One region of the Bordetella genomosp. 6 genome, then DNA from elsewhere that is predicted to be linked to it. Evidence: predicted binding sites of a transcription regulator. Region 1 holds the regulator's gene; each other region holds the start of a gene.
The links. Region 1 encodes HrcA, which represses chaperone genes, less so after heat shock. Its sites were predicted from a motif close to TTAGCACTCNNNNNNNNNGAGTGCTAA; they were not measured.
Positions count from the first base shown of each region.

Region 2: groES (co-chaperone GroES) is a predicted target of HrcA. The motif match lies at 1,373-1,399, and genes of this name have one in related genera.
Region 3: rpoH (RNA polymerase sigma factor RpoH) is a predicted target of HrcA. The motif match lies at 1,594-1,620, and genes of this name have one in related genera.

Region 1 covers NZ_CP021107.1:1,080,431-1,083,704, reverse strand. The annotation lists gene hemH (ferrochelatase) at 1-859, opposite strand, end outside; gene hrcA (heat-inducible transcriptional repressor HrcA) at 919-1,923, opposite strand; gene CAL11_RS05185 (NAD kinase) at 2,039-2,938, shown strand; gene recN (DNA repair protein RecN) at 2,954-3,274, shown strand, end outside.
Region 2 covers NZ_CP021107.1:4,154,736-4,158,009, reverse strand. The annotation lists gene groL (chaperonin GroEL) at 1-987, opposite strand, end outside; gene groES (co-chaperone GroES) at 1,020-1,307, opposite strand; gene CAL11_RS19585 (DUF4286 family protein) at 1,666-2,295, opposite strand; gene CAL11_RS19580 (maleate cis-trans isomerase family protein) at 2,292-2,960, opposite strand; gene CAL11_RS19575 (DUF4286 family protein) at 3,033-3,274, opposite strand, start outside.
Region 3 covers NZ_CP021107.1:161,064-164,337, reverse strand. The annotation lists gene CAL11_RS00795 (metallophosphoesterase) at 1-167, shown strand, start outside; gene rpoH (RNA polymerase sigma factor RpoH) at 661-1,584, opposite strand; gene CAL11_RS00785 (hypothetical protein) at 1,693-2,382, opposite strand; gene fghA (S-formylglutathione hydrolase) at 2,443-3,274, opposite strand, start outside.

The sequences.
Region 1 (3,274 bases):
CCGCCAGGGTGGGCTCGGTATACGGCTCGAGCCAGCGCGCCGAGCCGAACCGGCTCTGGAAGGTCACTTCGACCTCGTCCTCGCGCAGGCCCAGGCGCTCGCGCAGCAGGCGCGCGGTGTCCAGGCAATCGCGGTAGTAGGGGTCGCCCAGCTCGATCGAATAGCGCGGCAGCCCATGAAAGCTCATGACCAGCTTCCGGGGCCGGCCGTGGGCCTGCCAGAATTCGGCGATGCGTCCGGCCTGCGCCTGGACGTAGCCCGGATCGTTGTGGAAGCGCTTGATGAAACGCAGCGCCGGCTGGTCGCGCAGGCGCCCCGCGTGGCGCGTCACGGCGTCGACCACCGTGGCCGTGGTGCTGGCCGCGTACTGCGGGTACAGCGGCACGGCCAGGATATGGTCGCAGCCGCGCTCGCGCAGGGCCGTGATCGCCGCCGGGATCGACGGATTGCCATAGCGCATGGCCAGCTCCACCTCGGCCCGCACCCCGCGCGCGGCCAGGCCCTGGCGCACGCCTTCGGCCTGCCGCTGGCTGTAGACCAGCAGGGGCGAGCCCTCTTCCATCCAGATGCCGGCATAGCGCGGCGCCAGCTTCTTGGGCCGCATGGTCAACACCAGCCCGTGCAGGATGGGCATCCACAGATAGCGCGGAATCTCGATCACGCGCGGGTCGGACAGGAATTCGCCCAGGTACTGCCGGATCGCGCCGCGCGTGGGCTCATCGGGGGTGCCCAGGTTGACCAGCAGCACGCCGACGCGCCCCGGTCCGCACGGCGGCGGGTTTTCGTCGAAAGGATCCTGCGCGGGGGTTTCGGGCAGATAGCGTTCGGGCCACAGGTACTTGAACAGGCGAAGAAACACGAAGACACCTCTCAGGGCGCCGCCCCGCGCGCGCAGGCGGTATCCGGCCCGAAATGGGATTATTGGTTATGGTTCAAGGCGTTGGACAGCAAGCGCGCAGTGATGTCGACGATGGGAATGACCCGCTCGTACGCCATCCGGGTAGGGCCGATGACCCCCAGCGTGCCGATGACCTTGCCATCCACGCCATACGGCGCCGTGATGACCGACACTTCCTCCATCGGCACCAGCTGCGAATCGCCGCCGATGTAGATCTGCACCCCTTGCGCGCGGCTGGAGACATCCAGCAACTGCAGCAGATCGGTTTTCTTTTCGAACAACGAGAACATCTTGCGCAGCCGGTCCATGTCGGACGCGATGTCGGTCACGTCCAGCAGTTTGCGCTCGCCGGAGATCACCACCGCCTCGCCGTCGTCGGCGGCCTCGGCGCCGGCCTCGACCGCCGCCTGCATCAGGCGCGAGATATCGTCGCGCAGTTGCGCCAGTTCGGTCGACAGCGTGCGGCGCACGGCATCGAACGACTTGCCGGAGAAATGCACGTTGAAGAAGTTGCCCGCCTCCAGCAGCTCGGCCTCGGTGTAGTCGCGCTGCGCCGACAGGATGCGGTTCTGCACATCGCCCTCGGGGGTCACGATGATCAGCAGCACGCGCTTGTCGGATAGGCGGATGAACTCGATCTGGCGGAAAATCTGGGTCCGCTTGGGCGTGAGCACCACGCCGGCGAACTGGGTGAGGTTGGACAGCAGCGCCGCCGCCGCGTTGACCGCCCGGCTGGGCTCGGACACCGGCAGCAGCTCGCCGATATGGGCGGGCTCGAACTGGTAGGCGCGCACCGCCAGCAGCGAATCGACGAACATGCGGTACCCGCGCGGCGTGGGCACCCTTCCAGCCGAGGTGTGGGGGCTGTGGATCAGCCCCAGCTCTTCCAGGTCGGCCATGACATTGCGTATCGTGGCCGGCGACAGATCGAACACTTTGGAAAGCGTACGTGAGCCGACCGGTTGCCCGTCGGCGATGTAGCGTTCGATCAACGCCTTGAGCAATGCGCGTGCGCGGTCATCCATGGGCGTATTTTAGGGAAACTTTCAACAAAGGGGCGTTTTTTGTCCAGCGCGGCAATATGCGGCCCCATATAATCGCGAAATCGGCATCTCAAAAACATACTTTACGCGGCTCGCCATGCACTTTCCCATTGTCGCCCTGATCGGCAGATACCAGGACACCGGACTGGACGCACCGCTGACCGCGCTGGCGCAAATGCTGACGCAGGCCGGCCGCCGCGTGCTGGTCGAGGCCGAGACGGCGCGCAACACCGGCGTCAGCGGCTATCCCGTGGCCGACTGGGATGAAATCGGCCGCAACGCCACGCTGGCGGTCGTGATGGGCGGCGACGGCACCGTGCTGGGCGCGGCGCGCCACCTGGCCCCCCACGGCGTGCCGCTGGTCGGCATCAACCACGGACGGCTCGGCTTCATTACCGACATCCCGCTGCAGGACGCGCACGACGCGCTGGGCCGCGTGCTGGGGGGCAACTACCAGGCCGAAGACCGCATGCTGCTGCAAGGCGGCGTCTGGCGCGGCGAGCAGCAGATGTACTCGGCCTCGGCCGTCAACGACGTGGTGCTCAACCGTGCCGGCCGCGGCGGCATGATCGAGGTGCGGGTCGAACTCGACGGCGCCTTCATGTACACGCAGCGCGCCGACGGCCTGATCATCGCCACGCCCACCGGCTCCACCGCCTACTCGCTGTCGGCCAACGGCCCCATCCTGCACCCGGGCATGAATGCCATGGTGTTGGTGCCGGTCGCGCCCCAGACCCTGTCCAACCGCCCTATCGTCATTCCCGACAGCGGCGTGCTCAACATGACGCTGACGGCCATGGGACGGGTGGAGATCGGCGCCAGCGTGCATTTCGACATGCAGACCTGGTCCGACCTGCAACCGGGCGACCGCATCACGGTGCAGCGCGCCCCGCACACCATCCGCTTCGTGCATCCCGAAGGCTACAGCTTCTTCTCCACCCTGCGCCGCAAGCTGCACTGGAACCTGATGCCGCAGGCCACCGACAACCTTGAGTAGTCCGTCGCGTCCGCCATGTTGCGAACCCTCCATATCCGCGATTTCGTCATCGTCGAACAGACCGAGATCCACTTCGGCGACGGCTTCACCGTCTTTTCCGGCGAAACCGGCGCCGGCAAATCGATCCTGATCGATGCGCTGGCCCTGACGCTGGGCGAGCGCGGCGACGCCTCGATGCTGCGCGAAGGCGCGGCGCGCGCCGATATCACCGCCGTCTTCGACGCTCCGCCGGCCCTGCGCGACTGGCTGGCCGAGCGCGAACTCGACAGCGGCGAAGAACTGGCGCTGCGCCGCGTGATCGACAGCCAGGGCCGCAGCCGCGCCTACATCAACGGC
Region 2 (3,274 bases), 2.1 Mb from region 1:
GTTTTCCTTGGCCACTTCGATGCGCTTGGCCTGGCCCAGGTCCTGCAGCGTGGCCTTTTCCAGCGACATGCCGGTTTCTTCGGAGATCACCGTGCCGCCCGTCAGGATGGCGATGTCTTCCAGCATGGCCTTGCGACGGTCGCCGAAGCCCGGGGCCTTGACGGCGGTGGTCTTCAGGATGCCGCGGATGTTGTTCACGACCAGGGTGGCCAGCGCTTCGCCTTCGACGTCTTCGGCGATGATCAGCAGCGGACGGCTCGACTTGGCGACTTGCTCCAGCACGGGCAGCAGGTCACGGATGTTGCTGACCTTCTTGTCGTAGATCAGGACATACGGATCGTCCAGCGCGGCGACTTGCTTTTCCGGGCTGTTGATGAAGTAGGGCGACAGGTAGCCGCGGTCGAATTGCATGCCTTCGACGACATCCAGTTCGTTTTCCAGCGACTTGCCGTCTTCGACGGTGATCACGCCTTCCTTGCCGACCTTGTCCATCGCGTCGGCGATGATCTGGCCGATCGAGGCGTCGCTGTTGGCCGAGATCGAGCCGACCTGGGCGATTTCCTTGCTGGTGGTGACCGGCTTGGACAGCTTCTTCAGCTCTTCCACGGCGGCGGCCACGGCCTTGTCGATGCCGCGCTTGAGGTCGATCGGGTTGAAACCGGCGGCGACGTACTTCAGGCCTTCCTGAACGACGGCCTGGGCCAGCACGGTGGCGGTGGTGGTGCCGTCACCGGCGTTGTCGGAGGTCTTGGACGCGACGTCCTTGACCAGCTGGGCGCCGATGTTCTCGAACTTGTCCTTCAGTTCGATTTCCTTGGCGACGGACACGCCGTCCTTGGTCACGGTCGGGGCGCCGAACGAGCGCTCCAGCACGACGTTGCGACCCTTGGGGCCCAGGGTGGTCTTGACGGCGTTGGCGAGGACGTTCACGCCGCGCACGATGCGCACGCGGGCTTCGTCGGCAAACAGAACTTGCTTGGCAGCCATTGTTAGCTTCCTTAGAGAATTCGGTTACGCAATTACTGGATCACGGCGAGGATTTCGTCCTCGCGGATGACGAGCAGCTCTTCGCCATCGACCTTGACGGTCTGGCCGGCGTACTTGCCGAACAGGACCTTGTCGCCAGCCTTCAGGTCGACCGGCAGGATCTTGCCGTCTTCGGTCTTCTTGCCGGGGCCGACGGCCACGACTTCACCTTGATCCGGCTTTTCGGCGGCGCTGTCGGGAATGACGATGCCCGAGGCAGTCTTGCGCTCGTTGTCCAGGCGTTTGACGATCACGCGATCGTGCAGGGGACGCAGGGCCATGAGGAACTCCTGTTTCTAAAGAAAAGAAGAAAAAATGATCGGTGTTTGGCGCGGGGAGCCTGTTGTTAGCACTCACCGGCGACGAGTGCTAATTATAGGGATGCTTCCGCAGGGTTCAAGGGGGGAGGGCGCACTTGTTACATATTGGACGGGGGCGAGGCCCGCCCGAGGCCGAACGGCCGCGCGCCCGGGATTGGACCATCCGTCATACGCAGCGCCATGCCCGGCGAGGCTTCGAGGCCGCTGTTCGGAGAGAGGGCCTCCGGCGCTCGCTGGATGGCGGCCGGCCATGGCCGTACTGCGTTTCCGCCCGCGCCAATCGCCAGCCATGGGGCGTCGTCGTGGCGCCCGACGGGTTTCAACGCTCGGGATACACGCCGTGCAATTGCCCGCGCGTCCAGTACGGGGCGTATTCGTTCAGGATGTCCAGGTGCCTGGCGTAGGGGCCCAGCGCCGAGGTCTGGTCCTGGTGCGAGAACGGTTCATGGCTTTCGATCAGGGCCAGGAATCGGGGGCCGGTATCGGTGGGCTCGCGATACACGCGCAGTTGCTGGACGCCGGCCCGGTCCGAAAAGGCGTTGCAAAGCACGCTGGTCAAGTCGGCCTCATGTTGCAGCGTCAGGCCCACGAATCTCAGCAGCAGCAGCCTCGGCGCGCGTTGCGTGACGGCCTGCCGGGGATAGACCTGCTGCGCGGCCATGCGCGACTGGCCGCGCACCCGGTTGAGCACGCGTTTGCTCCATGGGCTGAAGCGTTCTCCCGATACGTCCTGGTAGGGCTTGTCGTCCAGCACCTCGATATTCGAGAGGTCATACAAGGCCAGGTAGCGCGGCCAGCCCGCCACGCACACATATCGCAGGGCGGTCTCGAACCCCGGCAGGCCGGCGCGTTCCGGCAGGTGCTCGGTGTCGTACCAGTCGTTGAATTCCGCTTCCATGCCGGCGGGCGGTTCCATGGAAACAAGCAGCAGGGCTTTGGAGTGGGTCATGGCGCGAGTGCTCGAATTTGCGTTGCCAGTGCCTGGATCGACGAATAGACCGGTCGGCCGAATTCGGTTTCCAGCTGGCGCAGCACGTCAAAGGTGGGCAGTTGGGCGCAGGCGATGAACATCGCTTCGCAATCGTCGTTCATGGTCTGCCTGGCAATATGCGCGACGGCATGGGCGCTGATTCTGCCCAGCTCATCCACATTCCTGGCGTACAGGCTGTCGAAGCCGGCGATCTCGATGCCGGCATGTGAAATAAAGCCTTTGAGCTGGGCATTGACGGCATCCGAGTACGGGGTCACCACCGCGACCTTGCGTATGCCGTCCCGGGCCAGCACGGACGTCATGGCGCTGGCGATGGTCGCGACGGGCTTGCCGGTGTTTTCGCGCAGTTGGCGCGCCAGCTCCTGGTCGCCCACGGGGCCCAGCAGGAATCCGGCGGCCGTGCACGCATAGGCGACCACATCGATATCGCCGGCACCCAGCTGCCTGGCCAGGACCAGCGCGTTTTCCCTGTAGGCCGGCAAGGCCGCCGCATCCAGCAGGCCCTTGCCGCGCGGGATTTTCACGACTTCAAGGCGGCTGCCGGGCAGCCAGAGCGGCAGTTCTTCCGCGACCCGGGTGTTGTTCTCTGGAATCAGGACGCCTGTGCGTATGGAGGTGGGCATGATTGACCTTTGGCGGTGTTCCTGGTGCCGGCCCGCGCGCCCGGGGCGGCGCGCGGCTGGCGGGCAGGGGATTTACTGGGCCTCGAAGACCGAAGGCACGTAGCCTCTGCGCCAGTACGGGATGTAGAACGTCAGCAGGTCCAGATGGTCGGCCGCCGGACCGATGGCGCTGGCGGTGACCGGAATCCGCGGGTCATGCGCGCGGCACTCCACCAGCGCGATGTAGTCGCCCTGCAGTTGTCCGGAACCCCTGAAGATCCTGGCTTGGAGCAGCTCTTCGGACGCGTCCACGATGGCCCGCAGCCCCTCGGTGA
Region 3 (3,274 bases), 920 kb from region 1:
CGTCGACCTGCTTCCAGTTCGTCGTGCGCGACGGCAAGCATTGCGTGGACGACGCCGCGCCGGGCTACCGCTGGCTCAAGTTGTACGCGGATGGATCGCTGGCGACCGGTGTGCGGCGTCTCGATGACGCCCGGTGGCGCGCCTTGCTGCGCCGGAACGCCGGTTGAAGCGGGCCGCCGCGGGCGGCTTGCGCAACGATCGGGCAAAAAAAATGGGGCACCGATATGCTAGGTGCCCCGCAAGCATCCGTCTCATAGGGGAGGGGAAAGAGGAGAAGCCGAGACGGATGACAAGACTGCAACCGTTGGCATGGCCAAGTTCGCGGTCTACGTATGTTTAGGCGCAAGAGCGGCGATTTAGTTTCCGGCGGGCCAGGGCGGCGGGCAAGTATTTTGTATCTGAACGTATCAAAAATCGGCTTCTGCGTGGGGCGAAGCGTTCATGGCGTACGGAGGCGCGCCTGTCCCGGCGGGGGCAGATACCGTCGTGGCCATCAACCGCTCATGGCCTGCGACGGTGTGCCTGTCCCAGTGGGGACAGGCACACGCTGCCGCGGACGCCAGTTCCCATGCTGGGACAGGCGCAGGTGCCGCGAAAGGCCCCAAAGAAAACAGACCGCCGTGGCGGTCTGTCTTGCATGCGCGAACGCCGCGAACGGCGTCAGGCGGGCGTCAACGCGCCGCGCATTTTCTTCAGCGCCGCGGCTTCGATCTGGCGCACCCGCTCGGCCGATACGCCGAACTCCTGGGCCAGTTCGTGCAGGGTCAGGCCGCCGTCGTCCTGCAGCCAACGGGCCTCGATGATGCGGCGCGAACGCGCGTCCAGCGCTTCGAGCGCCCGGCCCAGGCCGGCGCCCTGCAGGTCGTCGTGCGCCATGCGGTCCAGCACGCGGCTCGGCTCTTGCCGGCCCTCATCGGACAGGTAGGCGATCGGCGCGAAGCTGTCGTCGTCATCGTCCTGGCTTTCCAGCGACAGGTCGCGTCCGGACAGGCGCACTTCCATCTCGCTGACGTCCTCGCGGCGCACATTGAGCTCGCGCGCGATGTGGTCGACCTGCTCGGGATCCAGCGTCTGGCCGTCGGGCCGCATGCTGCGCAGATTGAAGAACAGCTTGCGCTGCGCCTTGGTGGTGGCCACCTTGACCAGCCGCCAGTTGCGGATGATGAATTCGTGGATTTCGGCCTTGATCCAGTGCACGGCGAACGACACCAGCCGCACCCCGCGCTCGGGATCGAAGCGCTTGACGGCCTTCATCAGCCCGACGTTGCCTTCCTGGATCAGGTCTGCGTGCGGCAGGCCGTATCCCAGGTACTGGCGCGCCACCGACACCACCAGCCGCAGGTGCGACACGACCAGTTCGCGCGCGGCCTCGAGGTCGCCCTCGTCGCGCAGGCGGCGGGCGAGCTGGCCTTCCTGCTCGGCGGTCAGGATGGGCAGGCGGTTGACGGCGGAAATGTAGGCATCGATGGTGCCAAGCGCACCCGGGTTGGCCACGGCCAACGCCAGGGCGTTGCCGGAAAGGGCCAACGAACTGCTGGGTTGAGTCATGTTTGCGGCCTCCAGGGGAAGGTTGTCTACAGGCATGGAACGATGTTAGCACTCCACGCAATCGAGTGCTAATACGACTGCTGCGCCGCGCCAAAGTTCCGTAATTTCCCGGTGCGCGGGGCGGTTTCTTATGCGTCCCCTTATTTACCAGCCCAGTTGCTTCAGGCGCTCGGCCGTGGCCGCGTCGGCCGGCCGGATGAACAGCGCGCCGCGCGGGTCCAGGTATACCTGGTAGCGCGCGCCGTCGAACATGGGCATATATGCTGCGCTGCCAAACTGGACATCCACGAACGGCAGCCAGTTGGGCACGAGGCGCTTGACCTGGGCCAGGTCCGGCGCCGGCCAGTCGTCCAGGGCATGCACCGAACGGGTCGCCGAGCGCTCGCGCGCCGTGTCCTGGTAGCGCCCCGACAGGCGCTCCAGCCGGTACAGCGGCGGGACGCCCGCCAGCAGCGCCGGCAGCCGCCAGCGCACCACCTTGGCATCGATCTGCCATTGGTCGCCGTACAGGGTGTAGTCGCGCATCCGCTGGTCGGGAGTGCGCGCGGCCAGCTGGAACTGGCCGTCGCCCTGCTGGCGCACCATGACTTCGGCCACGGGCTTGTCGTCGGTCAGGCGGGCAAACTGCACCAGCGACAGGGCCAGCAGGCCCGACACGCCGGCCAGGGCCAGCAGCAGCAGGCCGAACAGCCGGCGCACCGGCCGCAGCCGGAACACACGGCGGCCGGCCTCGTCGCGCGGGCCGCCGCGTCCGAACAGCATGACCAGGCCCGGCAGCAGCACGATCAGCGCCGCCAGGCCAATCCAGGCAAAAGGAGCAAGAGCGTCGATCACGAGGGTCCTTGCGCGGGCATCCGGGCCGCTCAGTATATAAAGCAGCCCGTGCCCGGCCTGTTACCCCAGCCGCTCGACGTGAAACCGGATGTGATCCTCGATGAATGTCGAAATGAAGTAATAGCCGTGGTCATAGCCCTCGTGCCGGCGCAGCGTCAGCGGCTGGCCGGCATGGCGGCAGGCCGCCTCGAACAGCTCGGGACGCAGCTGCTCGACCAGGAAACCGTCGGCCAGGCCCTGGTCGACCAGGATGCCATCCGGATAGGGCTGGCGCAGGGTGCGCACCAACGCGCTGGCGTCATAGGCCTCCCAGGCCTTGCGGTCGGCGCCCAGATAGCGCTCGAAGGCCTTGTGGCCCCACGGCACCTGGGCAGGCGCGACGACCGGCGCGAATGCCGAGACCGAGCGGAACCTGTCCGGATTGCGCAGGGCCAGCACCAGGGCGCCATGGCCGCCCATGGAGTGGCCGAAAATGCCCACCCGGGCGGCGTCGCCCGGCAGCTCGCCGGTGACGATGCCGTACAGCTCGTCGACCACGTAGCTGTACATCCGATAGTGGCCGCTCCACGGCTCGACGGTGGCGTCCAGGTAGAACCCCGCGCCGACGCCGAAATCCCAGTGCTCGTCCTCGCCGGGGATGCCGGCGCCGCGCGGGCTGGTGTCCGGCGCCACCAGCATCACGCCGTGCTGGGCGGCCAGGCGCTGCGCGCCGGCCTTGATCATGAAGGTCTCCTCGGTGCAGGTCAGCCCGGCCAGGTAGAACAGCACCGGCACCGGGCCGTGCGCGGCCTGGGCCGGCACGAACACCGAAAAGCGCATGGGCAGGCCGATCTCCTTCGAGGCATGGCGGTAGTAGCGTTGCCAGCCATCGAAGCAGCGATGCTGCGAGACG